Regions from separate parts of the Staphylococcus sp. aM genome, predicted to be linked through region 2. Evidence: riboswitches for the same ligand, from Rfam matches in the RefSeq annotation. Region 2 holds a riboswitch; each other region holds the start of a gene.
The links. A riboswitch is a leader RNA that binds a small molecule or an ion and turns the genes downstream of it on or off. The one in region 2 is predicted to bind thiamine pyrophosphate.
Positions count from the first base shown of each region.

Region 1: linked by a shared signal. The riboswitch ahead of tenA (thiaminase II) and the one ahead of P7F85_RS08770 (ECF transporter S component) in region 2 are both predicted to bind thiamine pyrophosphate.
Region 3: linked by a shared signal. The riboswitch ahead of P7F85_RS01905 (thiamine phosphate synthase) and the one ahead of P7F85_RS08770 (ECF transporter S component) in region 2 are both predicted to bind thiamine pyrophosphate.

Region 1 is NZ_CP121447.1:812,612-823,266, reverse strand. It holds gene yidC (membrane protein insertase YidC) at 1-627, opposite strand, end outside; gene thiE (thiamine phosphate synthase) at 716-1,357, opposite strand; gene thiM (hydroxyethylthiazole kinase) at 1,358-2,149, opposite strand; gene thiD (bifunctional hydroxymethylpyrimidine kinase/phosphomethylpyrimidine kinase) at 2,142-2,963, opposite strand; gene tenA (thiaminase II) at 2,956-3,645, opposite strand; TPP riboswitch at 3,723-3,824, opposite strand; gene P7F85_RS03945 (transglycosylase family protein) at 3,986-4,717, opposite strand; gene P7F85_RS03940 (single-stranded DNA-binding protein) at 5,126-5,509, opposite strand; gene P7F85_RS03935 (YwpF-like family protein) at 5,697-6,137, shown strand; partial or broken gene P7F85_RS03930 (transposase) at 6,146-6,464, opposite strand; gene fabZ (3-hydroxyacyl-ACP dehydratase FabZ) at 6,748-7,188, opposite strand; gene murA (UDP-N-acetylglucosamine 1-carboxyvinyltransferase) at 7,232-8,497, opposite strand; gene P7F85_RS03915 (DUF1146 family protein) at 8,609-8,842, opposite strand; gene P7F85_RS03910 (F0F1 ATP synthase subunit epsilon) at 8,994-9,398, opposite strand; gene atpD (F0F1 ATP synthase subunit beta) at 9,418-10,655, opposite strand, start outside.
Region 2 is NZ_CP121447.1:1,774,448-1,785,102, reverse strand. It holds gene purD (phosphoribosylamine--glycine ligase) at 1-917, shown strand, start outside; gene P7F85_RS08780 (energy-coupling factor transporter transmembrane component T family protein) at 1,044-1,850, opposite strand; gene P7F85_RS08775 (ABC transporter ATP-binding protein) at 1,843-3,246, opposite strand; gene P7F85_RS08770 (ECF transporter S component) at 3,259-3,834, opposite strand; TPP riboswitch at 3,921-4,022, opposite strand; gene graF (glycopeptide resistance-associated protein GraF) at 4,295-4,429, opposite strand; gene auxA (lipoteichoic acid stability factor AuxA) at 4,583-5,884, shown strand; gene P7F85_RS08755 (class I SAM-dependent rRNA methyltransferase) at 6,141-7,313, shown strand; gene P7F85_RS08750 (DUF697 domain-containing protein) at 7,373-7,915, shown strand; gene P7F85_RS08745 (phosphocarrier protein HPr) at 8,070-8,336, shown strand; gene ptsP (phosphoenolpyruvate--protein phosphotransferase) at 8,338-10,056, shown strand; gene P7F85_RS08735 (glutaredoxin family protein) at 10,134-10,364, opposite strand; gene P7F85_RS08730 (cytochrome ubiquinol oxidase subunit I) at 10,566-10,655, shown strand, end outside.
Region 3 is NZ_CP121447.1:413,114-423,768, forward strand. It holds gene P7F85_RS01870 (cation:proton antiporter) at 1-1,215, shown strand, start outside; gene P7F85_RS01875 (fructose-1,6-bisphosphatase) at 1,317-3,281, opposite strand; gene P7F85_RS01880 (DedA family protein) at 3,580-4,191, opposite strand; gene P7F85_RS01885 (HesA/MoeB/ThiF family protein) at 4,305-5,303, opposite strand; gene P7F85_RS01890 (thiazole synthase) at 5,303-6,070, opposite strand; gene thiS (sulfur carrier protein ThiS) at 6,072-6,272, opposite strand; gene thiO (glycine oxidase ThiO) at 6,256-7,371, opposite strand; gene P7F85_RS01905 (thiamine phosphate synthase) at 7,364-7,954, opposite strand; TPP riboswitch at 8,024-8,133, opposite strand; gene P7F85_RS01910 (MFS transporter) at 8,534-9,808, shown strand; gene P7F85_RS01915 (putative quinol monooxygenase) at 9,935-10,222, shown strand; gene P7F85_RS01920 (FUSC family protein) at 10,424-10,655, shown strand, end outside.

The DNA.
Region 1 (10,655 bases), 960 kb from region 2:
CATGTAACCCATTTGACGTTGTTCTTGTGGCATAGTTTTACTTGAAACATATGCTTGAATAAAGTAAAGCACACCTGCAATAATTGTAATCCAAATATCTGGTTTAGTTAAATTAAACCATAAAAAATGAGGGTGTACAGATAAGCCACTGACTAACTTGTCCTTAAGAACAAAGTATAATCCCATGATAATAGGCATTTGAATTAGCATTGGTAAACAACCTAGCATGCTCTTCATTGGATTCATATCATATTTTTTATAGACTTCCATTAATTCTTGGTTAGCCGCCATTTTCTCTTCTTGAGTGCGTGCACGTTTAACCTTTTCCTGAATACCATCTACTTCAGGTTTAGCAACTTTCATTTTTTCACGCATCATATGACTATTTTTATAGTTAGATAACATGAATGGAAGTAACACAAGACGAATAACAAATACTAAAATGATAATAGCTAAACCATAATCATTGTGTAAAACATCGTTACCCAACCACTGTAATAAGTGTTTCATTGGATCAACGAACGTATTATAGAAAAATCCACTACGAGCTCCAGGTTTTGAATAATCACAGCCTGCTAAAAAGACCATTAAACCTAAAAACAAAGGTAGCAACGCTTTTTTCTTCATTTTTCCACCTCTATTGTAATATTCACATAGGATTTATTCTATCATACTCATACTCTAGGATAAAACAAAAAGTGGAAAAAATTAAAGATTACTTGAAATATTTCTTGAATTCATTAACAGTGTTGTCAATATTGTTACTTCTACTTATTGCTGAAATCACTGAAATACCATCAGCCCCTGCATTAGCAATGAGTCCTACATTATCTTCAGTAATACCGCCAATGGCAACCATAGGAAATTTACCCATTTTTTGTCTTAATTGTTTAATCATATCAGGTCCTACAGGTGCATTAGCATCACTTTTAGATGGCGTTTCAAACATTGGTCCAACTCCGATGTAATCAACATTAGTGAGATCCGATTTTTCATACTCATACAAATTACCGACACTAAGACCAATAATCTTATCTTGAAAGTCATTTGAAAAGGCTCTAACCGCTTCATCATCTTGACCAACGTGAATACCATCAGCATTAATACGCTTAGCTAGAGACACATCATCATTAACAATAAATGGTACAGAATATGTGTTACATAGCGCTTGTAACTCTTTAGCTAATTTTTCTTTATTCAATCCAGATAAAGCCTTGTCGCCTTTTTCTCTAAATTGAAACATCGTTATGCCAGCTTCTAAAGCTTGTGTAAGGATGTCTTGAATAGTTTGATTTTCTGGTATATCTTGAGTGCCACATATAAAGTAAATTTTTAATTCTGAAGCTTTAAATGACATTTATTCAACCTCTTCTTTGCTAACAAATTTTTTATAGGTTTGATAATTCAATAAATACAATTGATCTAGCAATTCAGACAAAAATGAGCCAGGACCTTTAGCATGATCTGCTTCTTCAGCAACTTCTCCAGCTATATTATAAAAACTTACTGCTTCGACAAGTGTTTCTTGTTGAGGATGCTGATTTCTAAATAAGAAACTAGCAATAATTCCACCTAATAGGCAACCAGCACCTGTGATTTTAGCAGACATTGGTGAACCGTTCGAAAGTTTAGTCACTTTGTCATCTTGAACAACAATATCTTCTTTTCCTGTGATTACAATTGCAGTTTGATATTTTTGATAAGCCTTCTTAGCAATATCTATTGCATTTAGCGAACTATCTCCATCAGTACCCTTCATTGTTGTATTGTTATCAATGAGAGTCAAGATTTCTGAAGCGTTGCCTTTAATCACTGCAACTTTAACTTCATTTAAAAAGTTTTTACAAAAATCTTTTCTGTATTGTGAAGCTCCTACTGCGACAGGATCAAAAACAATTGGTGTACCAATTTGATTTGCAATTTTACCTATCTTAATTAAATCTGCTTCATTATTATGCGTAAGTGTACCAATATTAATAAGTAATCCACTCGCAACTTGATAAAAATCTTTAGCCTCTTCTGGTGCTTCACTCATTGCCGGACTTGCACCAATACTTAATAATCCATTTGCAGTAAAATTCTTAACTACATCGTTTGTATAACATACAATTAAAGGGTTCTCATTTCTTAGCTTTTCTAAATTATTCATCATCTAAACCTACTTTCTTAAGATACGCAAAATGATTGACTGGGCCACGACCTTTACCAATCTCAGGGGTATATTTAATACTCAACGAAATAAATTTTTTTGCTTTTTCAACTGCTTCATAAATACTACGACCTTTAGCTAGTTCGGCAGCAATGACAGCTGAAAACGTACAACCTGTACCGTGTGTATGTTTAGTATCAAATCGTTCATCTTCAAATGTGTAAACGCCATCTTTTGTAAATAAAAAATCTTTAGCATTATTTAAGTCAGCAGAATGTCCACCCTTAATGACTACACCCTTGCTTCCAATTTCATTGATAAATATATCTCCTGCTTTTCGAATATTTTCTTCAGTATCAATCTTTATTCCAGTGATTTCTTCCGCTTCTGGAATATTAGGCGTAACAACATCAGCTAGTGGCAATAATGTACTTTGCAACTTTTGTTTGGTTTGATCATCCATCAACGAATCCCCACTTTTGGCTAACATGACAGGATCAATCACGTATGGAATTGTAGGATAATCTTCTAAATAATTTTTGATTAATTGCATCGTCTCCTCTGTAGCAATCATTCCTGTTTTAATTGCATGAGGAAGTTCATCATTAAATACACTATCCAATTGCTCTTTAACCCATGATGTCTCTAAATTATGAATATGGTCTACCCCCATTGTATTCTGAGCAACAATACTTGTTATAGCTGCCATTCCATAAACACCACAAGAATGGAATGACTTCAAATCAGCCATTACACCAGCACCGCCAGTTGGATCAGTACCTGCAATAGTTAAAGCAATTTTAGGTTTATTCATCTTTGTCACCTCTAAAATTCCATTTTTCATCTACGTAGGCCATATTGAAAAAGTTTCTTTCATGAATAGTACTTTGTAAGAAATTCTCCTTAATCTCTTCTTTTCTTTCTGAAGTACAATTCTCTGTTAAACGATCCATTAATTCATCAAATAAATTTACTAATGCATCCATTTCTGTACTATAAAATTCAAACCAATTAGACGTAATTGAATCTTTATTAAGTTGATTGTCCTTTATCGCTCTTTTACCAATTACCGCATATACATATGGACATGGTGCCATTGCTGCAATCGTATATGCAGCATTTTCATGTGCATAGGCATTATAGTACATATGCTTAATATAATGATCACCACTTGGTGGCCATACCTTTTCTTTAACAATCTCATGATAAGGTTCATTGATAAATGAAGCTAAAATTTCATGTGCCTCTACTTCACCTTCTAATAAAAATTCAATCTGTTCAACTAAAAATTTAACATCATCCATATTAGGCACTTTAGGAATTAATAGTGCATATAGATTAGCAAATTCTTTTAAATAAGATGCATCTGCACGTAAATATTGTCTCACCGCTTGTTTAGATAATTCACCATGTAATAAATCTTGAATGAAACCATCATTATAGATATCTTCAATAATAGGTTCTGCTGCCATTCTTAAATCTTTAGAAAAACTCATAAAATTGCCTCCTTGAAATAAAAAAACTACTTTCCAAACGTGGAAAGTAGCAAAATTAAGGCACGACCTCATACCGTTAATATGTTACACTACTTTCCTCCGTTGGTACTAACCAAATCAGGTTTTAAGGGTCTGAATTAAATTCATCTCAGCCTTCATAGGCGCCCCTAGTAGTTCTTTTTTTAATCATTTTCAATTATTACAATAGCAAATGTAACATATAAATTCAATTATTAAAAAATGTATATCAATATATCTTTTGATATACATATAACTAAATCTAACTTTTCACAAATAAAAAACACCCTATCTAAAGATAGGATGTTTAGTGAAATCTATATTATGCAGTAACCCATTGGCTTGGGCCAGCTGTATCATATAATTTTTGTGCTGCAGCGTCTTGAACATGTTCAGGAGCGCTAGAAGCTGGTTGACCTTTGTACTCAGATGGAGCTACTGAATCCCATGTAGATTGTAAGAATTGATACTTACCTGAAGCACCTGTTGATGGGTTTGTAGCGTGGATGTCGCCACCTGATTCACGTTGTGCGATTTGTTTTAAGTGATCATTAACATTTACTGATGAACCACTTGAAGCTTCATTTGAGCTTGATTCATTGTTTGAAGTAGTAGCTTCTTGTTGTGGTTGTTGAGTTTGCTCTGTTTGTGGAGCAGAAACTTGCTCAGGTTGATCAGAGTTTGATTGTTGTTGGTTGCTAACTTCTTCTGCTGAAGTTTGGTTAGTTGATGCTGAACCTTGTTCACTTACATCTTGTTGTGGTTGAGCTTGAGTATTTGAAGCTTCACTTGATTGACCAGATTGGTGGAAATCCCATGAGAAGTTTGAACCATCTGATTCAAAATGATAAGTGAAACCATTATAATCGAATGTATAGTTATAAGCGCCTTCTTGGATAGGGCTTTCGTTTAATGATTGATCATTTGATTGTGCTTTTTGAGCTAATTCAGCTTCATTGATATTTGCTTCACTTGCGTGTGCGTCGTGTCCAGCGTTACCTGCTACAACGCCTAATCCTACTGCTAATGATGATGCGATAATTGTCTTTTTCATTATTAAAAAATCCTCCTAAAAGTGATTTGTTTTCTTTAACTAATTTACAAATACAACTTTAACATCTATAAATACACTGCAGGTTACAGCCAAATAAAAAAGGAAGCCTTTTTTTTACGTCCTAATTACATCGTAAATTGGTGTAAATTTAAATTATAAGTCTTTTGAAAACTGCCATGACAGTTTATAAAGGTTACATACTTGTGATATGTATGTAATACAAATGAAATCTATCAGATAATTCTGACGTAAAAGTGCCTATTTTTAAGTAATATATGGTACAAAAACGACCTTTTTATTTTATTAAATTTTAAAAAGGTCGCTTGAGTATAATTGAAAGATGATAATTTATATTAAGATAGGATAAAAGTATAAATAATTGGGAGTTGTTGAATAATTAATGGCTATCTAACCTATATGAAAGCATTCATTTTGTGCTTCATTAAATTCGTTAGAGAGGATATTGGATTCTTTTGTCTTAGAGGACATAAATTTAATTGTTTCTACATATACTTCAGTTACAAAATGTGTCTGATTATCTTTTTCATACTTACGAGATCGCATTTGACCTGTAATACCCACTAAAGAACCCTGTGATGTATACATTTCGATATTCGTAGCTGTTTTACCAAAAGCTTTACAATATAGGTAATCGCATGCGATTTCATTGTTCTGATCTTTATAATTTCTTTCCGTAGCAACGCAAAATGTTGCTACTTTACTACCTTCCTCCTTTTCAAAAATTTGGGCATCCTTTGTAAGTCTGCCAACTAAAACTATTTTATTTAACATGTGTCACCTCCTCTTAAGTAATATAATAATCACATCTATTAATACCGTCAAAATGCTAATTTTTCGAAATATATAGCTATTTCCCCTTCATTTTTGATATATTTAAAGAAAATAATCAATATTTAAATCGGTTGATTAAAAATAAATCACTTTTTGTAAATATATAAATAAATGGGATGTGGACTTAATGAAGACATTTAAAGCTGTACGTTTTCAAATTGTAAGCGAGAATGGCGGTGTAACTGAATATGAACTAGAAGACGGCGTGATTATCAATAAAGAAGGTAGTGGTACAGGATGGCTTTTAGAAATTGTCATTTCTAATGAACACTATCACACATTTAAGGAGTATAAAGACAATGAACAATTGTTAGATATACGTGTTGTCATAACAAGACCTGCCAACGATCCTGCATTATTTGATGCCACTGTAAAAAGTGTAACTCAGTTTGAAAAAACAATGTCTATAGTATTCGAATGCCATATTTATACTCTTAGACAAGTCTATGCAGAAAGTTTATTAGAAGAATTAGTTAATGATGGACTAACTGGTGAAGAATTAAAGAAAACATTCAATCGTATGATGCAATCTAAACCTAAACTTAAAGATGAAAAATTCGAAAGATAAATTCAAAAGGGGTTGACTCTAAAACGGTTAATGGTTTTATAAAAAGGTGTTTGATTTTGTGATAACCACATCATTCTAATGCTATCATTAAGAAGTTTCTCTATTTTACGACCAGAGAAAACAGGTTGCGTATAAGCATATAGAAGAATTTTTAACATCATTTTTGGATGATATGATGTAGCACCTCGATGGTGATTCAATTCATCGAATTCATTATCTGGGATTGTTTCAACAATTTCATTCACATATCGAGCAATCATTTGTAGGAATAAGAATTGAAGTTTCCATTGGTTGTGTAAGTTGAGACATGTTATAAACTTTATACATAAGGCACCTCGTTGATTTAGTTTATTGATATTTATTAAATTATACGAAAGGGCCTTATTTTTTTAAAGTATTTTAATGTAAAATAACATGTTAATACGTAGTATTGTTGACGAGACTCCTGAGGGAGCAGTGCCAGTCGAAGACCGAGGCTGAGACGGCACCCTAGGAAAGCGAAGTCATACAATACGAAGTATTGAATATAAAAAGAAGCACAAAGATGATTTTCAATTTCAAATCATCTTTGTGCTATTATTTTTGTGATTTATGTCCCAGGCTCTTTGTTTTACTTAGCATCTTGAATTGCAAAAGTTAATTCACAACTACATGCTAGTTGACCATCTACTGTAGCTTTAGCAGTACCTTTTCCAATAGGTCCTTTTATTTTTGTAATTTCTACTTCTAGCATAAGTGTATCACCAGGTGTTACCTGTCTTTTAAAACGACACTTATCTATACCTGCAAAAAGCGCAATTTTACCTTTATTTTCTTCACTATTTAACATAGCTACTGCACCCGTTTGCGCCAACGCTTCTGTAATTAATACACCAGGCATTACAGCATAATCTGGAAAATGCCCTTGGAAGAATGGTTCGTTACCTGAAACTTGTTTTAATCCCACACAACGCTTACCTTCTTCGTATTCTACAACTCTATCTATCAGTAAAAATGGTTGTCTGTGTGGTATGATTTGTTTGATTTGATTATAATCGAAAATTGTTTCCATGATGTTTAACCCTCCATGTTTGACCAAAAGTTAATGCTTCAAATTAATCATTAATACGTTCGATATTAGCGCCTAATGATTTTAATTTGCCATGTAAATCTACATAACCTCTATCTAAATGTTTTAATTCAGTAACTTGAGTTGTACCTTCAGCAACTAAACCAGCTAAAATAAGTGCTGCTGCTGCTCTTAAATCAGTTGCTTTTACTTGTGCACCTTGTAAATCACTCTTACCTTCAATCTTAGCGCTTCTACCTTCAACATCAATATTTGCATTCATTCTACGGAATTCTGCAACATGCATAAATCTATTTTCAAAGACTGTTTCTGTAATAACTTTATGACCATTCGCTGTTAATAATAATGCCATCATTTGAGATTGCATATCTGTAGGGAACCCAGGGTGTGGTAATGTTTTTACATCTACAGGTTTTAAATCTCCTTCAGCAGATACACGAATTCCATCTTCTTGATAATCTAATTTAACGCCCATTTCTTCAAGTTTATAAACTAAGCTAGACATATGCTCTTTGATTGCACCACGAACAAATATATCTCCACGTGTTATCGCACCTGCAATAAGTAAAGTACCTGCTTCAATTCTATCTGGAATAATTGAATGCTCTACACCTGTTAAATATTCAACACCATGGATTGTAATAGTGTCTGTACCAGCACCTGTAATTTTTCCGCCCATTTCATTTATATAATTAGCTAAATCAACAATTTCAGGTTCTTTAGCAGCATTTTCTAATACTGTTTTTCCTGATGCTAATGATGCAGCCATAATTAAGTTTTGAGTCCCGCCAACGCTTGGGAAGTCTAAATGTATTGAAGCACCTTTTAAACCATCTTTTGCATTTGCATAAATATTTCCATTTTCTAAATGTATTTCAGCTCCTAATGCCTCAAAACCTTTGATATGTTGTTCAATAGGACGACTTCCAATCGCACAACCACCTGGTAATGCAACTATCGCATGTCCTAAACGTGCTAATAAAGGTCCCATAACTAAAATACTTGCACGCATTTTACTTACATATTCATATGGGGCCTCTTCATTTAATGTTTTAGTAGCATCTACTACCACTGCATTTTCATCTTTTTTATATGTAACATCTGCATTTAATGTTGATAATACATTATTAATTGTTTCTACGTCACTTAATGCAGGTACATTAACTAATTTGCTTGTACCTTTAGAAGCTAAGAGTGAAGCTGTTAACACAGGTAAAACTGCATTTTTAGCACCTTCTACTTTGACTTCTCCTTTTAATTGGTTACCACCATTAATTACTATTTTATCCATCTTAAATCCTCCACTTAAATCTCCTAGTTATTTACATTTCCCTACTATATAAAATTTATTATTCATTATTATATTATATCCGTTTTTCAATATGAAAAAACTAAAAACGCACTATTTCATTATATATTTTAATTGAGTGGAAAACTGTAATAAGTCAATTATGAAATTACTCACACTCGTTCCCAACATTATAGCTATAAATATCATACAAATTTGAACTTGTGTAGCATAACCTTTTTTAAAAAATTGATCGAGGCGAATTGAATTCAATGCCCAATAAGCTATGCAAATACATATCACATGTAATATCAAATGTATAATTGCAAACTGTCCAAGATAATCCATAGTTAACTCCTTAGAATTGATTACTGTATAACATTGTACATGAAAAAAGTTAATAATGATACTACAATTAACTGTAAACAAAGGAAGATTTATATGTATATTAAAAGGCTTGGAAACACCATATCTGGTTTATTTCCAAGCCTTTTATCATTTATTTAAGTTCAGCCACACGTAAACGGTTATTTGCTCGTTCTAACGCTCTTTTGGCTCTATTAATGTCACTATTATCATCATCATTATCTAAATGCGATTCTGCTCTTGATTTAGCTAATTTAGCTCTTTCAACATCAATTTCAGTAGCAGTTTCAGCTGTTTGGACAATAATTGATAGTTGATGTTGTCTAACTTCTACAAACCCATCACTAACTGCTATATATTCATTTCCATTATGAAAATTTACTTTGACATAGCCAGTCTTTAATGCAGAAACGGTTGGAATGTGTCCATTCATCACACCCATTTCGCCAGCTGTAGTTTGTAAAACAGCTAGTTCTACATCATCTCGTTCATAGACAGAACCATTAGGAGTGACAATATTTAGGCTTAATGTATTCATTATCCATACCTCCTAATTATTAGACTTCAACACCCATGTCTTTAGCTTTCGCAATTACATCTTGCATGCTACCTACTAAGCGGAATGCATCTTCCGGAATATGATCATATTTACCTTCTAAGATATCTTTAAAGTCCGCTACAGTTGTTTTAACAGGAACATAAGATCCTTTTTGACCAGTGAACTGTTCAGCCACGTGGAAGTTTTGTGATAAGAAGAATTGAATTCTACGTGCACGTTCTACAGTTTGTCTATCTTCTTCAGATAATTCATCCATACCAAGAATTGCAATGATATCTTGTAATTCTCTATATTTTTGTAATGTAGATTGAACTCCACGAGCTACTTCATAATGTTCTTGACCAACAATTGATGGTTCTAAAGCTCTAGAAGTTGATGCTAATGGATCAACAGCTGGATAAATACCCATTTCAGTTAACTTACGCTCTAAGTTTGTAGTTGAGTCTAAGTGAGCGAAGGCAGTTGCTGGCGCTGGGTCAGTGTAGTCATCGGCAGGTACGAAAACTGCTTGAATAGATGTTACAGAACCTTTATTTGTAGATGTAATTCGTTCTTGTAATTGACCCATTTCAGTTGATAATGTTGGTTGGTAACCAACGGCTGAAGGCATACGACCAAGTAATGCAGAAACTTCAGAACCAGCTTGTGTAAATCTGAAAATATTATCGATGAATAAAAGTACGTCTTGTCCTTGTTCATCACGGAAGTATTCAGCCATAGTTAAACCAGATAAAGCTACACGCATACGTGCGCCAGGTGGTTCATTCATTTGTCCAAATACCATCGCTGTTTTCTTAATTACACCACTATCACTCATTTCATAGTATAAATCATTACCTTCACGAGTACGTTCACCTACACCCGCGAATACTGAAATACCACCATGTTCTTGTGCAATATTGTTAATTAATTCTTGGATTAAAACGGTTTTACCTACTCCGGCACCACCGAATAGTCCAACTTTACCACCTTTAATGTAAGGTGCTAATAAGTCTACTACTTTAATACCTGTTTCTAAGATTTCTACTTCAGTAGATAATTCATCGAAACCTGGTGATTGTCTATGGATTGGATCACGACGTACGGAATCATCAATTTTCTCTTCCAAGTCAATTGTTTCACCTAGTACATTAAACACTCTTCCAAGCGTTTCATCGCCTACAGGTACACTAATATCTTTACCTGTGTCTTTAACATCCATGCCTCTTTGAACACCATCAGTTGAATCCATTGCAA
Region 2 (10,655 bases):
AAAGAATAATGGCTAAATATGATATTCCTACTGCACAATATAAGGAAATTGATGACAAGGATGAGGCATTAGTTTTTGTTGAGACATGTGATTTGCCAATAGTTATTAAAAAAGATGGTTTAGCTGCAGGTAAAGGGGTAGTAATTGCTTCAGAAAGAGCTGAAGCTAAAGAAGCAGTTCAACAAATGTTTGATGGAAATTCAGGAACTATTGTGTTTGAAGAATTTTTAGAAGGTGAAGAATTTTCTGTAATGACATTTGTTAATGGTAAGAGAGCTGTTCCATTTGACTGTATCGCTCAAGATCATAAACGTGCTTATGATTACGATAAAGGACCGAATACAGGTGGCATGGGTGCATATTGTCCAGTACCTCATATTAGCAATGATATCATTAATAGAACTAATAATGAGATTGCACAACCGATTGCACATGCAATGGCTGAAGAAGGTCATCACTTCTTTGGGTTATTATATATTGGTGCTATTTTAACAGAAGAAGGGCCGAAAGTAATAGAGTTTAATGCAAGATTTGGTGACCCAGAAGCACAAGTATTATTGACAAGAATGAATAGTGATTTGATGCAACATATTATTGCGCTTGATAATGATGAGCCGATTCACTTTGAATGGAAAGATGAATCAGTGGTTGGTGTTATGTTAGCTTCTAAAGGCTATCCAGGTAATTACGAAAAAGGGCATGAAGTCAGTGGATTTGAACTTGACTCAAATTACTTTGTAAGCGGTTTGAAGAAGGATAATGACCAGTTTGTTAATAGTGGTGGACGAGTCATTTTAGCTATTGGGGAAGGGCAAAATATAAAAGAAGCCCAAGTGAATGCCTATCAAAATGTTAAAAAAATAAAGAGCAATAACTTGTTTTATAGAACAGATATAGGAAATAAAGCATTGAAATAAAATGATACAAGAAAAAGAATGCGTTTACAGTCAACAACTGTTTATATTATTAAATCCTGAGACATTTATTTTGTCCCAGGATTTTTTGATTTATATATGGAATGATTGAAGTATGGATAAAATAATTTATTCTAATCTACCTATTCTGACATCATGGATACCAGTTATTGGCAAGGTAGCTGATAAATAATAAGAAAGTCCGATAATAATTAATAAACATATGATCAATATAATATCTTTGTATGAGAATGGTGCGTGATAATAATACGTTCTTGGACCATCTTTAAAACCTTTAGACTCCATTGCAACAGATAATTGATGTGCACGTCGTATGTTTTGACTTAATAAAGGAATAATTAGATGTTTGAGTCTTTTGAATCCTCTATAATTTGATTTATCTATCATTTGATATCTCATTTTTAAAGAACGACGTAATTGAATTAAAGAACTAATGATTAATGGTATCATTCTAATTGCGGCCATAAAGGCATAGGCAACTTTAGGTTTTACTTTTAAGTGTTGCATTAGACTATAAAATATCATGACCACTTGTGACGTTAATGCTATAAGAATACCAAACATCGACACTGTAATTGTACGAAGAGAAAGGTGAATACCTCTGACGATACTTTCCGTACTAATTTGAATGATGCCAAATTTAAATAAAATATGGTCACCATCACCATATAAAATCATGAATAGTGATGACAATAGAGCAAAGAACGTGGTTGCTAGTATAAAAGCACCAGTAATTTTAAATTGCGTTCCGTTAAACATAAGTAAAAAGATAAACATGAGACAAACGATGTAAATCATAAAGTCAAAATTATGAATAAAAATAATAAAGAAAAATAGTAAAACGCCTAAAACGAGTTTAGTGATAATATTGACGTCATCCATAAAGGTGTGTCTAATTTTCCAATGTTCAAACATGTTGATCACCTTTGATTTCTGTTAAATATTGGTTTTCAATTATCCATTGACGTGTTGGATAGCGTTTAATAATCTCTGGGTCATGTGTAACCATAATGATACTTTGTCCCTTAGATACTCTCTCTTGAAATAGTTTTATTAATTGAAATGTATTGTGGCTATCCAAACCAAATGTTGGTTCATCTAATAGGATGATATCTGCATTTGAACTTAATGCCGTTGCTACACTTAACCTACGTTTTTGACCCATTGATAATTCGTAAGGATGTTGATTTTTAACATTGGTTAAGTCTAGTAAATCTAATAAGTCGAGGGTTTTAGATTCTGCATTAGATGAATCTAAATGGTTAAAATGAATCAATATTTCATCATAAACAGAGTTAGTGATAAATTGAAGTTCTGGATTCTGATACACTAGATACATGTGCTTTGCAGCATCTTTAATTTTACGCAATTCCTGACCTTGAAATGTCATTACGCCTTTATATTTGATTAATTGTAATATGGATTCTAATAATGAGGTTTTACCAGTTCCATTTTGACCAGTTATCGTAATCCACTCTCCTGAATGAATAGCTAATTGATCCACTTTAAACAAATCTTTCTTATTACGAATGATGGCACCATGTTCAAATTTAAATAATGGCTCTATAGACGATGGTGCCATATGTTTAGGTTCAGGTGCATAATGCCATGCATTTGGATGCCATACGCCGTATTCACTTAGTAAATGTTCATAATGCTTTAAAATATGATTTGGCGTATCATCAGCAATGATTTGTCCTTCATAGTTCATTAATAAAACTCTATCAACATGTTGCCAAATATGTTCGACCTTATGTTCGACAATGAGTACTGTTTGATCTTTCCAAAGCTTAATCAAGCGTTGCCATAAATCAGATGTAGCATTAACATCCAACATTGCAGTGGGTTCATCTAAAAATAGTGTATCTGCCTGTTGTAATATTGTTTCGACGATAGCTAATTTTTGTTTCATACCACCACTTAATTGATTGATTTGTGTATTTTCGGTTACATTTAAATTCACTGATGCTAATGCTTGGTTAATGGCTTCATCCATATCTTGTCTTGGTACTTGTCTGTTCTCTAAAACAAAGGCAAGTTCTTCATAAACTTTAGGCATACAAAATTGTGAATCCGGATCTTGAAAGATCACGCCATTATGCTCTTTAATTTGCAATTCATCATACTTCATAGGTAATTCTATTAAATTGGGTACAATGCCACTTAATACATTTAAAAGCGTACTTTTTCCAGAACCAGATGGTCCTAGTAAAAGTACTTTTTCTTTTTCTTTAATTTCTAGATTTAGATTATCAAAAATTTTTCGATGTCCATTTGGATATTTCAAACGTAAATTTGTAACTTTTAACACTTTTAAGTCCCCTTATAATGTATCGTAATCATCTTTAGAAGCGGGTCTGAATACTTTAGTTACACCAGTTTGATCCAATGCTTTAACCAATAAATAAGATAATAAACCAGCAATAATAATACCACTAATCGCACGGAAAACAATGAATAAAATTAAGTTCCATCCAGCAACTTCATTTAAATAACCATAGAAATAGTCGACTGGGAATGATACAAGTGCAGTCACTAGTCCAGCAAGCATAGCTACCATGACTGAACGAGACTGGTATTTGAAAATAGCAAAGACAATCTCACATGCTAAACCTTGTAGAAGGGCATAGATAATCGTAGGTATATCAAATTTACCCATCACAATTGTTTCACCGGCACCTGCAGCAAACTCAGCAAGTAAGGCGATACCTGGCTTAGGAATAATTAAATAACAAACAATCGCTGCCATAAACCATACTCCATAGGTTAATTGCTCAAGGTGTAAACCAGCGACTTGTGCAACATTATAAAATAACCACCATAAGTTATAAATAATGGCAAAAATTACAGAGATAAGTACTGTCACTAATATCTCAGAAAGCTTTAAACCTTTTGACATAAAAACATCCTCCTAAAAAAACGCACAACCATCTCTAGGAAAGTTGTGCGTAAAACATAAGAATATGATTCAACATACGATTATAATCTTTGTTAATTACACTTTCCTACGCTAGTATCTAGCTAGATCAGGTTCAAAGGGTTTGAGGGTTAACCTCATCTCAGTTCAAAACACCCCTAGTGCGTTTATTATTTTTAATTTGTCTTTAATGTATGATTTTTCATGTGGATTGTCAAGTTAATAAAATATTTCATAAAATAATATTTTGATTTTATGCAAAATAATTGGAAGTGAGTAGGAATTTTAGAAAGGGATATGGAATAAAGAATCATAAAAATTAAGTGAAATAGACGTATATTGCTTGTAAACATAAAAAGTACCTAGGATATCAAAAACACCCTAGGCACGTAGTTTTTATAGAAAATTGAATTCTTATTATGATTTAACTAGCAAGTAGATATTAATTTAACGCATCATCAATATCTTTTTTAGTTTGTTCTGTATCATTTGTTTTTTCTTCTTTTTGTTCTTTTAGTTTCTCTTCTGCTTCTTTGGCTTTTTCAGCTGATTTTTTTGCAAATTCTTCATTACTCATAATAAATCCACCCCTAATTGTGTTTTATTGTTTACATACACCTTTTACCCAGTTATGCTAATAATAAACTTTTCTAGGTCTATAGACGTATTTAGTGATTTATTAAAGACAAGAATAAGTTCTTCATATATAATAACTTTTGAGGTGAATAGTATGTCTTTTCTTAAGAAACACACCGAGATCATATTTAGTTATATCATCGGTATCGTTTCACTTTTCACAGGACTCATTATATTAATTAACTTACCGCTTATTAAACAGTTAAATGGAGATAAGAAGGTAAATACACATGTGTATAATATATGGGAATTCCTGAACGCATTTTTCGCTGAAATAATTAAAGTGATGAGTAGATTTATCGGGGGTTTCCCAATTGTAAGTGCCATAATCATTATATTATTTGGTATCTTAGTAATGTTACTAGGTCATACGTTATTTAGAACAATTAAGTATGATTATGATATTTCAATTTTCTTCTTGGTCATAGGGGTAATGTATTTCTTAATTACTCTAGTTCTTATGATGCAAGTGTATGGATTCTTTGGTATCGTATTTATTATTCCGTTCATCATACATATTGGATACATTGTATATAAAGATGAATTGAATAGTGATAATCGAAAAAGTCATTATATGTGGATTATAGTGTCATATGGTATCAGTTATCTTATTACTCAAATTGCATTGCATGGTCGTATTGACGCTAATGAAATTGAATCTATTGATATTTTAAGTGTTAATACATTCTTTATTATTATGTGGTTATTAGGACAAATGTCAATTTGGAACTTCTTGTTCTTAAGACGTGCTCTGCCGCTTACTAAACAAGAATTAGGCGAAGAAGAACCTGAATTATCAAGAACAAGTAAAGGTAATGTCTCAAATCAAACTAAAGTTCACTTAAAACAACTACAAGATAAGACAACAGAATATGCACGTAAAACAAGAAGAAGTGTTGATTTAGAAAGAATTAGAGTTAAAAGGGATAAATTTAAAGAAAAAGTAAAAAATATTGTTGATATTCAAGAAGATGATATTCCAAATTGGATGAGAAAGCCAAAATGGATAAAACCAATGTATGTTGAAATTTTCTGTGGTTTAGTTATATTCTTCTTTACATTCTTAGAATTTAACAACAGAAATGCATTGTTCTTATCTGGAGAATGGGAATTATCACAAACGCAATATGTGATTGAATGGGTAACATTATTATTACTTTTATTCATTATCATTGTTTATATTGCTACAACACTTACTTATTTCTTAAGAGGTAAATTTTACTTCTTACAATTATTTATGGGAAGTATCTTATTCTTTAAATTATTAACTGAATTCATAAATATTATGGTTCACGGTTTATTGTTATCTGTATTTATAACACCAACTTTATTGCTTATGTTACTAGCAATGATTGTTGCTTATTCATTACAGTTAAGAGATAAACCAAAAGAATGATAAAAAGAATATAAAAACAAATTAATCTAAACAAATCACACGTGTTATAGGGTGGGTTACAATTCCTTCTTTAATCGATCGAATTGTAAGCTCACTCTTTTTTGTTAGAAAATAGGACTAAGTAGCATTCTTTGTTAAAATAATAAATGAATCATTCAATTAGTAAATATATATAATGTAAAATGCATTTACGAATCAACATAGCAATGTGACGGTTGAAGAAATTAAACGTATAAAAGAAAGGTTAGTGTAATAAATGAAGATTGCAACTTTAAATAGAGGTAAAGAATCAAAATATCACAATCAATATCCTTTAATTGATGAAGAAGATATTTATGCCCAAGATCATCTTAAAGAAGGTGATTTATTCAAATTAGTTGATGGGAAAGAACAATATGTAGCAACTGCTTATGTAGGTAGACAACACAAAGGTTTAGGTTGGGTATTGAGTTATGATCCATCTGAAGATATTAATACTGCATTTTTTAAACGATTATTTGAAAAAGCTTTAGAAGAACGAGAATATTACTATCATATAGATGGTACGAATGCTTTTAGATTGTTCAATGCTGAAGGTGATGGTGTCGGTGGTTTAACGATCGACAATTATGATGGGCATTTATTAATTCAATGGTATTCAAAAGGTATTTACAAATTTAGATATCATATATTAGAAGCTATCAAAACAGTCTTTAAGTATCAGTCTATCTACGAAAAAATGAGATTTAAAGATACTGAATATACAGGTGGATTTGTTGAGGGAGAACAACAAGCATTTCCAATCGTCATCGAAGAAAACTTCACTTTTTATAATGTGGATTTAGATGATGGCTTAATGACAGGTATTTTCCTTGATCAAAAAGAAGTAAGAAAGAAATTACGTGATCAATTCTCAGAAGGGCGTCATCTTTTAAATGTGTTTAGCTATACAGGGGCTTTTTCAGTAGTATCTGCAAATAAGGCTAAATCAACAACTAGTGTAGATTTAGCTAATCGCTCTAGAGGATTAACCGAAGAGAATTTTGGGCTTAATGCTATTGATCCAAAATCACAATATATTTATGTCATGGATACATTTGATTATTATAATTATGCAAAACGCCACGGACATCAATATGACACTATTGTGATTGATCCACCAAGTTTTGCACGTAATAAAAAGAAAACATTTTCAGTACAAAAAGATTACGACAAATTGATTAATGGTGCTTTAGAAGTATTATCACCAAAAGGTACATTATTATTATGCACAAATTCAAGCGTGTTTTCATTAAAGGCATTTAAAAATGTTATCAAAACAACATTAGATGAAGCTGAAGTGGATTATGAAATCAATGAGGTGATGGGATTACCTAAAGACTTTAAAACACATCCACATTACAAACCTTCAAAGTATTTAAAAGCAATTTTTGTTAATATTGAGCATTAAATAGTTGTAATCTGGGTATAGAGTCTTATTGAAATAAGATTCATGGGAGTGTGAATAAGATGAGCATAAGAAATAAAATGACGAACAGAGTCACAAATACAGTTGGTAATAAAGTATTAAATATTGAAGAAATCAAAGAAAAAAGTAATTTACCTGTGACTCAAAATGAGTTACAACAAAGACGTGCACAAGCAGAGAATCTCGTTAAGAAGAAATCTTTACTATCATCAGGAATGAGTGTAGTACCAATTCCTGGATTAGACTTTGGTGTTGATATAAAATTAATGAGAGATATCATTAGTGATGTCAATAAAATTTATGGACTAGATCATAAACAAGTCAATTCATTAAGTGATGACGTTAGAGAACGAATAATGTCTGCTGCAGCTATTCAAGGTAGTCAGTTTATTGGTAAAAAATTAACTAATGCACTGATGAAAGTAGTGATTAGAGATGTGGCAAAACGTACTGCAGCTAAACAAACTAAATGGTTCCCATTTGTAGGACAAGCAGTTTCAGCATCAATTAGTTATTACTTTATGAAAAGATTAGGTCAAGATCATATCGAAAAATGTGAAAAAGTCATCAAAGAGTTACTTTAAGGGATATAATTTGTTAAAAAATTGTAGAAATATACTGAAACCGGTTTTAAAGAAATTGAATTTAACTATTGGTTTTGGTAAAGTTAAGGTATAAAAATTTATGTTAGATTGTAAGTATATTGAAGATTCTAACTTATAGAAGGAGAAATAAATTATGGAACAAAAATCATATGTAATTATCGACGAAACAGGAATCCACGCTCGCCCAGCTACAATGTTGGTACAAACAGCTTCAAAATTTGATTCAGATATTCAATTAGAATATAACGGTAAAAAAGTAAACTTAAAATCAATCATGGGTGTTATGAGTTTAGGTGTAGGTAAAGATGCTGAAATTACAATTTATGCTGACGGTAGCGATGAGGCAGATGCAATCGAATCTATCAGTGATGTCTTATCAAAAGAAGGTTTAACTAAGTAATATGTCTAAATTAATTAATGGTATTGCTGCATCTGATGGTGTAGCAATCGCTAAAGCTTACTTAATAGTTGAGCCAGATTTATCTTTTGATAGCAGTGAAACAATTACTGATGTCGAAGGTGAAACTAGCAAATTCAATAACGCTATCGAAGCATCTAAAATTGAATTAACTAAAATAAGAAATAATGCAGAAGTTCAATTAGGCGCTGATAAAGCTGCCATTTTTGATGCGCATTTACTTGTTTTAGATGATCCAGAATTAATTCAACCAATTCAAGATAAAATTAAAAATGATCATGTTAATGCAGCTACAGCATTAAATGAGGTTACAACTCAATTCATTACTATATTTGAATCAATGGATAATGAATACATGAAAGAACGTGCTGCAGACATTAGAGACGTATCTAAACGTGTGTTAGCACATATTCTTGGGGTTGAATTACCAAACCCAAGTATGATTGATGAAAGTGTTGTTATTATTGGTAATGACTTAACACCTTCTGATACTGCGCAGTTAAATAAAGAATTCGTTCAAGGGTTTGTTACAAATATTGGCGGTAGAACAAGTCACTCTGCGATTATGAGTCGTTCATTAGAAATCGCAGCAGTAGTTGGTACTAAATCAATCACTAAAGAAGTTAAACAAGGTGATATGATTATTGTTGATGGTTTAACTGGTGATGTTATCATCGATCCTACAGAAGATGAAGTTATCGCTTATCAAAATAAACGTGAACGTTTCTTTGAAGATAAACAAGAATTACAAAAATTACGTGATGCTGATACAGTAACTGTTGATGGTGTTCACGCAGAGTTAGCAGCTAATATTGGTACACCAAACGATTTACCAGGTGTCATTGAAAATGGTGCACAAGGTATTGGCTTATATCGTACTGAGTTCTTATACATGGGTAGAGATCAATTACCTACTGAAGAAGAACAATTTGAAGCATACAAAAAAGTATTAGAAACTATGGATGGTAAACGTGTTGTTGTTCGTACATTGGATATCGGTGGCGACAAAGAATTACCATATTTAGATTTACCAGACGAAATGAATCCATTCTTAGGATACAGAGCGATTCGTCTTTGCTTAGCTCAACCTGATATTTTCAGACCACAATTACGCGCGTTATTACGTGCATCAGTTTATGGTAAATTAAATATCATGTTCCCAATGGTAGCAACTATCAAGGAATTCCGTGATGCTAAAGCAATGTTATTAGAAGAAAAAGAAAATCTTCAAAATGAAGGTTATGAAGTTTCTGAAGATATTGAGTTAGGTATCATGGTTGAAATACCAGCGACAGCAGCATTAGCTGATGTATTTGCTAAAGAAGTAGATTTCTTTAGTATTGGTACAAATGACTTAATCCAATACACATTAGCAGCTGACCGTATGTCTGAACGTGTATCTTACTTATATCAACCATACAACCCTTCAATTTTACGCTTAGTAAAACAAGTCATTGAAGCTTCTCACAAAGAAGGTAAATGGACTGGTATGTGTGGTGAAATGGCAGGAGATGCTACTGCAGTACCATTACTATTAGGTTTAGGTCTAGATGAATTCTCAATGAGTCCAACATCTATTCTTAAAGCTAGAAGACAAATTAATGGTTTAAGTAAAAATGAAATGTCAGAACTAGCGAACCGTGCTATTCATTGTGCAACACAAGAAGAAGTTATGGAATTAGTTAATAACATTTCAAAATAATAATTAAAAAACCAACTAGAGCAATCTAAATTGCTTTAGTTGGTTTTTATTTAATTAGTCTTTTTTTTTCTAATCAATTATTGAATGTCAAAAGCTTGATTAATTTTATCCATATCAACTTGATACATAGGTTCATCGTTCAATAAGATAAATGGCGTCGCAAATGCATCATAATCCATCATTTCTATACGATATTGATTATTTTTTATATTCTTTTCTGTAAAATCCACATGATTTGCTTGAAGATGATTTTTTACAAAGGTACAAGGTGGACAATCATCTTGTGTATAAATCGTAATATGTGACACTTCAGTCTTCCTTTCTATGTGCTAATTTATATTATTCTATCTTATATTTAATTTTATAAAATATCAATGGTGTGAACATTATGTGTCTCTATAAAAATTTTATATCAAAAATTCAAGCAAAAACATTTAGTTCATCTTGATAAGGATTTATAATTTTAAGCATTGTGAAATTACAAAAATATAAATTCAAGGTGATTATATATGGATTCAGTTGAAATGAGTCGTTTGCTTACAGGTATGACCTTAGCCGTTCATATCATATTTGCGACGATTGGTGTAGGTATGCCATTA
Region 3 (10,655 bases), 1.1 Mb from region 2:
TTCTTGAAAATTGTATGTGTCATTGTTATTGGATTTGGCGCATCTTTCCTATTCAATTGGTTAATAAAACATGATTTAATTCCACAAAGTTTAATGCCACCGATTCAACTCGTATTTATTTTATTAATTTTTAGTATTTGTGATGAAATCTTAGCGGAATCTGGATTACTTTCAGTCACTATTTTTGGACTGATGATGGCTCGAAATAAACGTCATGACTTAATGTTTAAAGAATCAGATCATTTCATTGAGAATGCATCAACTATACTAGTATCAACTGTATTTATTCTTATTACATCATCCTTAACGAAAGATGTTTTATTAAATGTACTTTCATGGCAACTTGTGGTGTTTAGTATTGTGATGATTTTACTTGTAAGACCGATATCCGTCATTGTCTCTACATTTAGAACCGAAATATCAAAACGGGAGCGTGCAAGTGTAGCGTTAATGGCACCAAGAGGGATTGTTGTTTTAACAGTAGCACAATTCTTCTCAAGTTTATTCATGGATGATGGCGTTAAAATGGCGCAATATATCACGCCAGTAACATTTGGACTCGTATTTATTACCGTTGTGATTTATGGATTTAGCTTTACACCATTAAGTAAATTATTAGGTGTTGCCAGTAATGAACCACCTGGTGTGATTATCGTTGGAGAAAGTGAATTTTCATTCCACATAGGTAGTATGCTTAAAGAACATGGTATCCCAGTTATGATATTTAACTTATTTGAGAATACATCTGACAAAGCCCATCAAGAGGGATTTGAAGTCTTTAAAGGCAACTTATTATCCAGTAATGATCGAATTTATTCAGATTTGTTGAGATATAACAAATGTATCTTAATGACTAAATCTTTTATTTTTAATAGTTTAGCATTCAATGAGCTTGTACCAGAGTTTGGTTTGAATAACGTTGATATGATGCCTGTGTCATTCAATGATGAACAAGCCCGCAATAATATGAATGGTCCAATTCGAAACCATATATTATTTGATGAGAACCATACACCAAGATGGTTTGACCAATATATAACACAACATAATATAATTGAAGTGCCAGCAGAAAGATATGATGAAATTACGCATAAAGATATGTTGATTTATTATATTAGTGATAGTAAAAAAGTGACATTTAAACGCAGTCAACGCACATTACCAAAAGAAGATCACGGTGTTTATGGTATCTTGAAAAATGTATATGATAAATAAAAATGCTAATTTATGATTAGGATTATCTCGAATATCAACAACACCCCCTCACTAGAACTCGTAGTAAGGGGGGTGTTTATGTGTAATCATTTGTGTTGTTTTTATTTTAAATAGCGGTCATGCATTAATATTTTGAGAATATCTATTTGTGATTGTAACTCCTGACCAACATTCGTATCTTTGATTTTTTTACGTGTGAGTTCTTCATCTACAACACGTTTGACTGATAATTCATCAGTACCATCTGATAGTACTTTTTCTTTTGTATTGAATTCTTGGTGCGCTACCAATTGCATACCAAAGGAATTATATAATAATGTATAGCCTGCTATGCCAGTGGTTGATTGATATGCTTTTGAAAAACCACCGTCAATAACTAACATTTTACCATCCGCCTTGATTGGGTCTTCACCATCAATTTCTTTTACTGGCGTATGTCCATTAATGATACGGCCTTCGTCTGGATTCAAACCAAAGTCACTTAACATTTTACGAATCATATCTACATCTTCACGAAGATAGTAGTATGGATTTTTTACTTCTTTGTGAGATGCTTTATCTTCAATAAAGTAACGTTCAAATGTTGTCATAGCTCGTTTACCAAATAATGAAGAATATTTACCCGTCCATAGATACCACACTAAATCTGTTGATAAATCATCAGTGACTTCTTTGTCATCGAAAGCTTTTCTTACATGATATTCAAAGACATCTAATAGCTCACGTCCACTATGCATTTCCCCGTCAATTTCAAATGATTCCATTTCACCATTTTCATCTACAGGGATACAACCATGTATAAGTAAATTGCCATTGTATGGTAAATATAATTTACCTTCTCGCATTAAGAATGACATGTGACGACGTAATTTCTCAGATTGTTGGAATGATAATAGTAATTTGTCGATGACTTCTTGTTCTTCTTCCAGTAAGACTTCAGGATGTTGGCGATCAATCGTTTGGAAACATGTATCTTTCAATGGATACGTTTTACCGTAAACAGTGATTTCATTGTTGTCAAAATCGATTTTTTCTAGCACCAAACGTTCTTCCATTTCAAATGACGGGCGACGTTTAATGATTGGCATTTCAAGTTTGAATTGGATCATCGCAATGGCTTGATGGATCTTAGTAATTTGATGTTCTTCACGTTGTGTCAAACTTGCTTCTTTATCTGGACGCTTCTTAGGTTTGAAAGCAGGGTTATCGCCACTATAATATTTCTCAGCTAAAGTGAGTAACGGTCTTAAGTTGATGCCATATGCATCTTCAATAATATCTAAGTTGTCGTAACGCGCACAGATTCTAAGTAAATTAGCAAGGCATACTTTAGAGCCAGCATAAGCACCAATCCATAGCACATCATGGTTTCCCCATTGAATATCTACAGAGTGATAATTGATTAATGTATCCATGATTTTATCGGGTTTAGGACCACGATCATAAATATCACCAACAACATGTAAATGATCGACAACGAGGCGTTGTACTGTGTAAGAGAGACCAATGATTAAATCGTCTGATTGTTCTAACTCGATGACTTGATTGACTAATGTTTCATAATACGTCTTTTTATTTTGATATTCATTATTTTTATAAAGTAATTCTTCAATAATATAGACGAATTGTTCTGGTAAAGCTTTGCGAAGTTTAGAACGTGTATATTTAGAAGAACAATATTTGATTAATTCAACTAAACGTTCGATGGTTGTAATATACCAAACGTTAAGTTGCCCTTTGGCATTGAATTGGTTTTTAACAAGTTTTAGTTTATCTTCTGGATAGTAGACAAGGGCGGCTAAATCATTAATTTCTTTTTCGCTAAGTGTTTCGCCAAATATATCATTAATTTTAGCTCTTACATTACCAGAGCCATTTCTTAAAACGTGTTGGAATGATTCGTATTCACCGTGTAAATCACTTACAAAGTGTTCAGTACCTTTTGGAAGTTCTAGGATTGACTCTAAATTAATGATTTCAGTTGCTAACTTTTCAGCACTATCAAATCGTTGAGATAGTAAGTCTAAGTATTTTTTCTTTAGTTCATTTTCAGTAATATGTGTCATGTCTTGTCACTCCTATTTTTTAATTCCGTTCAAAGCCAGTTATTGCAATTATTAATGCGCTTACATTTGATTATCAATAAAAATTTAACAATTTTCAATAGCAAAGCATTAATTGAAAAGATATTTTTAAATTTAGAAATATCGTTATCATTTCAAACAATGAGAAATAGCAATAACACTCATTTCTAATAGATGTGATTAAACTTGTAAAAAATAAGCTTTGTGAATTAGAAGGAGGAGAACACAAAAAAGCCAACAAAGTGAGTGCACAATGTTGGCTTGGGATAGCTTTAATTCATTAATTTACGCGTTTACGTTTGACAAAGTATCTGATGACGAAGTAAATAACGGCAATGATGATAATGACATACATAATTCTAGAATACGTATGGATACCATTCATTAAGGCGCCAAAGCTATCACTTAAAAGACGACCTAGTAAAATTAATGCGAAGTTCCAAATTGTTGTACCAAGAAGTGAAAGTGATGTGAACTTCACAATATTCATACGGTTAATACCTGCAGGGATAGTAATTAATACACGTAATACCGGTATGAAGCGGCAAAGTAAGACTGCCCATGCACCGTAGCGTTTAAACCAGTCATTAGCACGTTTTAAATCGCTACTTTTTAATTTCATCCATTTACCATGACGATCGACAAAACGATATAGCTTTTCTTCTGAAATAAGACGGCAAATATAATATAGAATTAATAATCCGATAAATGACGCAATCGTCGCAATGATTAATAATGTCCAAATGGATAAATGAGATTTAACTGACAGTAAACCTGCAAAGGTTAAAATAATTTCGGAAGGGACTACAGGTAATACATTCTCTAACAAGATGAGAATGAAGATAGCCGTGTATCCCCACTGACTAATAAAATTCGTAATAATTTGTTCCATTTATATGAATAGACTCCTTTATGCGTTGAAGCATATTACTTAAGTAATATAGTTTGGTAAAACCATTATAATAAAAATAATAAGTAAATGCTTGTAAAAGGGGGGTCAGTTTATCATTTTATTGCTTTTAAGAGTTGATGATAAAGTGCATGAACATCTGTCTCTTCTGTAATACCGTGTACATTCATACCGCCATCTTTGAATAGTGTGAATGCCAAATCCTTGTGTTGGATTAATTTAGCAAATGGTGTGGATTTAATCATATGTCCTGGGAAATCTGATGCATAATCGAAACTGTGGGCAGGCAATCTAAATCTGACTGTATCTCCACACAATGGTTCGATTGTATGATTCTGTTTATCATTTAATACGTCATATTTTTGAAAATGACATACTGGACATTGATCATCCTTTAATTGACGTATATTTAATGATTGATGTTGAATGTTAAATGCATCTAATGTGATTAATTGTTGGGAAAACCCATATCCACTAATATAACGTATAGCTTCAGCCACTTCGTAACTCGCTACAATCGAAACGATAGGTGGCAAGACGCCATTGATAGCACAACTTTCACCAGTTTGAGGAATTTGCTGTAATAAACATTTAAGGCATGGTCCAGTAAAATCAATACCATAAACGGTGCCTTTGCTACCGACAGCTGCACCATAAATCCAAGGAATATTTAATTTATGACATACTTCATTAATCAAATAACGTATTTTAAAATGGTCCATACCATCTAAAATAATGTCTGGATGAAAGTCTTTAATGATGTCTTCGATATTTGTAGATAACAACTCTTGATAATAGGTCTTTAAATGTACTTGTTGATTAATAGTATGGACTTTCTGTTTAAGTGCCTCAACTTTAGATGTCATAAGTTGTGCATCTTGCTCATCATACAAAGTTTGTCGATGTAAATTGGATAATTCTACAATATCCATATCAACGATGGCTAAATGATGGGCGCCCATGCGTGCTAATTGGTCTATTATATGACTGCCTAATGCACCAGCACCAAGTACCATGATTTTTGTTTGTTCTAATTGAGCCTGTCCTGTTTCGCCAAAAGGTTGAAAGCGTGTTTGTCTTTCATAACGTGACATTATAAGAAGCCTAAGCCTTCTGTAGGACTTGATGCTTGTGCTGTATATTTTACGGGAATACGACCAGCTTCATATGACAATCTTCCGGCTTGAATACCTAACTTCATTGCTTCGGCCATTTTGACAGGATCTTTAGCTGCAGAGATAGCAGTATTTAATAATATTGCATCAGCACCCAATTCCATTGCTTGACAGGCATCTTTAGGAGAACCAATACCGGCATCTACAATGACAGGGACGTTAGCATTTTGAATAATATAACTTAAATTAAGTGGATTATTAATACCCCTACCTGTACCAATAGGTGATGCTAATGGCATTACCGCATGGACACCTAGGGCTTCTAACTTTTTAGCTAATACAAGATCATTAGAGATATAAGGACAGACGATATACCCTTTTTCTAATAGCACTTTACAAGCTTCATACGTTTCAAACGGGTCAGGTAATAAGGTTTCATCATCACCAATGACTTCAACTTTAATCATGTCGCATACACCAGCGTGATTTGCAATTTCTGCGATACGGATGGCTTCATCAGCAGTTTTAGCACCTGCAGTGTTAGGAAATGTAATGAAATCTTTTAAGTTCACATTAGCTAGTGGGTTTGGAAGATTTTTATCATATAAATTCATACGTCTTACTGCAAATGTTAATACGTTTGTTTCAGCTGCTTTAATTGCTTCGGATTGAGTTTGTTCATCCTCGAATTTACCAGTACCTAATAATAAACGAGATTTCAATTCTAATTGACCTATTTTTAACATTTTATCCGCCTCCTACAAATTCTAATAATTCTAAACGATCATCTTCTCTGACTATTTGATTGTCAAAATCATCTTGCTTAATTAAAGATTGGTTATGCTCAACTACGACACGTTGTGGGTCTAATTCTAATGATTCTAATATGCTTGTAATCGAATCTTCTTGTTCAAAGGTAAATAAATCTCCGTTAATGATGCACTTCATTTTGCTCACTCCTTGATAAACTAAATGCTGAATAGCTTACTGGTTTAATTCCGTATAATAGCCAGTTGGCAATATCTTGACCGATCTTAGGCGATAACAGTATACCGTTACGATAATGACCAGTGATGATAAACAAGCCGTCATCGATTTGATCCATGATAGGTAATTCATGTTCTGTGTAAGGTCTTATGCCTGACCATTGTTTTAGAATATGGCCATTCGATAGTCCAGGTATACGTTGTTGAGCATGATTGAGTAGCCATGAAATACCTAGGTCACTATTACCGACACTGTAATTATTGAATTCACTTGTCGCTCCAATTAAGTAGCGATGTTTTTCCTTTGGAACGATATAGCAACCATTCGTCATGAACACAGTATGATTTAATTTAAGTGAAGGTTGTTCAACTAATAATACCTCACCTTTAACACCAATCACTTGTCTTGGTATAGCGTAATCTTTTAATAGCTGAGTAGACCAAGCACCACCTGCCACAATTACTTTTTTAGCGTAGATATTAGCATTATTTGTTGTAACTGTGTAAAAACCATTATTGTGATGAATGTGTTTTACTTCTGTTTGATAATAACGATGAACATCGCGCTGAATTATTGATTGTAATAAAGCTTTAGTATAGTGATTGGCATTGATTTGACCGTCCTTTGGAATATATATGGCTAAGTCAGTTGGTTCGACATGACCATTTGACAGGTTAAATAGTTCATCATCTGAGAGTAACTCAACGCTTGGGTCTTTTGATTTAAGAAAGGCATATTGTTGAGTTAACCACTTTACGTCTTTGGTTGATGATGCCATTTTAATTAATCCAGACTGTTGAAATTCAATATCAATACCAGTTTCATGATAGAGGGCATCACTTAATTCTGGGAATAATGACCTAGACGCTACTGCTAATTGAAATAATTCACTATCAGTTGTGAACTCATTTTGAGCGCCTAACATGCCACCGGCTTTATAAGAGGCATGCATACCTGGTATATCTCGGTCTACAATAGCAATATCTAAATGTGATTGATTAAGTTGTCGAGCTATCGACATACCTATCACACCAGAACCGATAATAAGAACATCATGCATGAGCGTGCCACTTCCTTTTTAAAGAGTTAATTTCGCTAACGGTAGAGGTCATGAAAAATGAAATTGAACATAGACCATCAAATGCTGTAGGTAATTGAGAAATGGTGGACGGGGAAATTCCGCCTATAGCATAAATAGGAATATCAATCTCGAGTACGTCATGAATCTCTTGAATTGTTCGTGGATGTTCATCTGGGTGCGACGATGTAGGGAATATGTGACCGAAAAAGACATAATCTAATTGCCACTCATGACATTGCTTAACCATTTCAATATTATGCGTTGACATACCGACAACTAACTCAGGATGTTGTTGTTTGATTAAAAATGCTTCTTCGTCATTTTCTTTAAAATGAATACATTGTAAATTTAAAGCTTTAAGTAATTTAAAATGACTATGAATGATTATTTTATCTTTGGGAAATCCAGCTTCAATGAGCTGTACAATAAAACCTTGTAACTCAAAAGCAGACATAGGTGTTCTAAAGAGTAAGCCATCAATGGCCGGCTCTATAGTCAAAAAATGCCTTAAATCTTGCTGTGACAATTCTTTATAAAAAGTTATCGCAATAAATATATACATCACCTCAACAAAAAACGCTATTTCCACATAGTAGGGAAATAGCGTTAAATTGCTAATGAGTACTTTAAATTCATAGCTATGCCACTTCCCTACGCCAGTACAAACTGGATCAGGTTCTAGGAATTATAAAGTCACATCTTTACTCTCAGCCTTAAACAAAGGCACTTCCAGTGGGTTTATTATTAAATTGTATGAATGGAATAGCGCTTTCAATTTACATACAGTTTACTATTTTTTATTGACGGTATCAAACATGACAACTATCTTTATTTAGCTTTTTTTGGAATAAAGGCAAGAAAGAAACAACCAATTTAGACGAAAACGCAAATGAACATGAATAGCTTATTTAAATATTGAAAATTAAATGTAAGTATTGTTAATTTTTATTGAATAAATTGTGAATATTTTCTAAATTTTATATTGTAACCGTTTCCATTTCGTGCTATTATAATAAAAATTGTAGTGCTACAAGAAATGAAAAGATGTGTGATTAGAAGTTAAACAGTCATCATTAGGAATTTCTGAAACTTAACGACAACACATAGAAACAACATATCATTATGGGAAGTAGGAAAAGAAATGAATAAAAAAAGAAGTAACGTTCGTTGGTTTTTTGCGATTGCATTCTTTCTTATTGGTGTTATAGCTTATATGGATAGATCTAATATTTCATATATTGCTGTACCAATGATGGAAGACTTACATTTAACAAAAACACAATTTGGTTTATTAGCGTCATTTTTCTCATTAGGTTACGCTTTAATGCAAGTACCGTCAGGGATGTTAGCAGAGAAATTTGGACCACGTAAAATGATTACAATAGCTTTAGTATGGTGGAGTGCTTTTACAATTCTCACAGGTATGATTAAGCATCATGGTTTATTATATTTTGTTAGATTTTTATTTGGTGTGGGAGAGGCGCCTATGTATCCATCTAATGCAGTGTTCAATTCATTTTGGTTTGCTAAAAATGAAAAAGGAAGAGCATCAAGTGCGTTATTAGCAGGTTCATATTTCGGCCCTGTGTTAGCACCGATTGTAACCATCGCGATTGTTAACGCATTTAATTGGCAAGCAGTCTTTTATATTTTTGGTGCGGTTGGTATTGTGATGGCAGTTCTATGGGCAATTATCGCTAAAGACTTGCCGGAACAACATAAAATGGTCAATGAAGCTGAAAAGCAATTTATTACTGTGCATAGAGACATTGTTGAAACTGATAAATCACTACCACCTTGGAAACGTTTTTTAACTCACTTTAGTTTTTATGCGATTGCGATTCAGTACTTTGTAGTACAATTTGTCATTACATTATTCTTAATTTGGTTACCAACATATTTAACAGAACAATACCATGTTGATTTCAAAGATATGTCAATTAGTTCATTACCATGGTTATTAATGTTCTTCTTGATTTTATCTGGTGGTGCTATTTCAGATAAGATTTTAAATACTGGTAAATCTCGTTTCGTCGCACGTGGCGTCATTGCGATTTTAGGATTTGTCGTCTTCTCAATATCAATCTTTTTTGCAGTACATACTGAAAACTTATATGTCACTATATTCTGGTTATCTCTTGGCTTAGGTGGCGTTGGTATGTCTATGGGTATGAGTTGGGCCGCAGCGACAGACTTAGGTCGTAACTTCTCTGGAACAGTATCTGGTTGGATGAACTTATGGGGGAATATTGGTGCCTTAACGAGTCCATTCTTAGCTGGTGCCTTTGTTGAACAACTTGGTTGGAGTATGACGTTCCAATTATTAATTATTCCAGCAGTATTAGCGATTATCATGTGGTTCTTTGTTAAACCTGATCAACCATTAGTGATAGATGAACATCAATCAGTTAAATAATTTGTAAATATCAAATACGAGCAATAAATGAGGATAGACAGGTCGTTAAGATCATGCTTCAAACTCATTTATTGCTTTTTTAATTTTACTAGGTGCATAATTATATTATAGAAAGGTGTGATTCGAATGATGATAATCAATGCTAAAATTAAAATATCAGAAGAAAAACGTGATGAATATTTAAAACTTATGAAACATTTAGTTTCTGAATCAAGAAAAGAAGAGGGCGTACTATTCTATAGCCATTATGAAGATGTGCAAGATAGAAATACGTTTATCGTAGTGGAGAACTACGTAGATGAAGCGGCTATTAAATCACATAATGAGTCTGAACATTTACAAATGTTCAAAAATGAAATTGGTAACTTTGTCGTAGAAGCACCAGTGATTGAAGTGGCTCAACAAGTCAAATAAATATTTATATCGGTATAAAGGGAATTAGTCATCAAACAAAAAGAAAAGTGTTATAATAGTTTTTGTGTTTTGATGAATTGCAAGCAATACATCCGATAAATTGACGCTATAGAGAGCGGGATAAAGCTGATTTCAAAAGTGAAATGAGAACCATTCCGTTCTCTTATTTATGTTCAAATAAAAAAGAAAGGAGAGCATATTTTGAAGAGTTTCTTAAAGACAGTATTTTATTTTAATCGATCTAAGATTGATATGTTCAAAGGTATCAGACAAGGCTTGCTTATGATAATACCTGCATTATTAGGTTATTACTTCGGCTTTTTCTCATTTGGTTTACTTATTGCCACTGGTACTTTGGCACATATTTATGTTTTTAAAGGTTCACCACAATCTATGATTAGAACGGTGGTGCTTTGTTCGTTAGCTTTCGCAG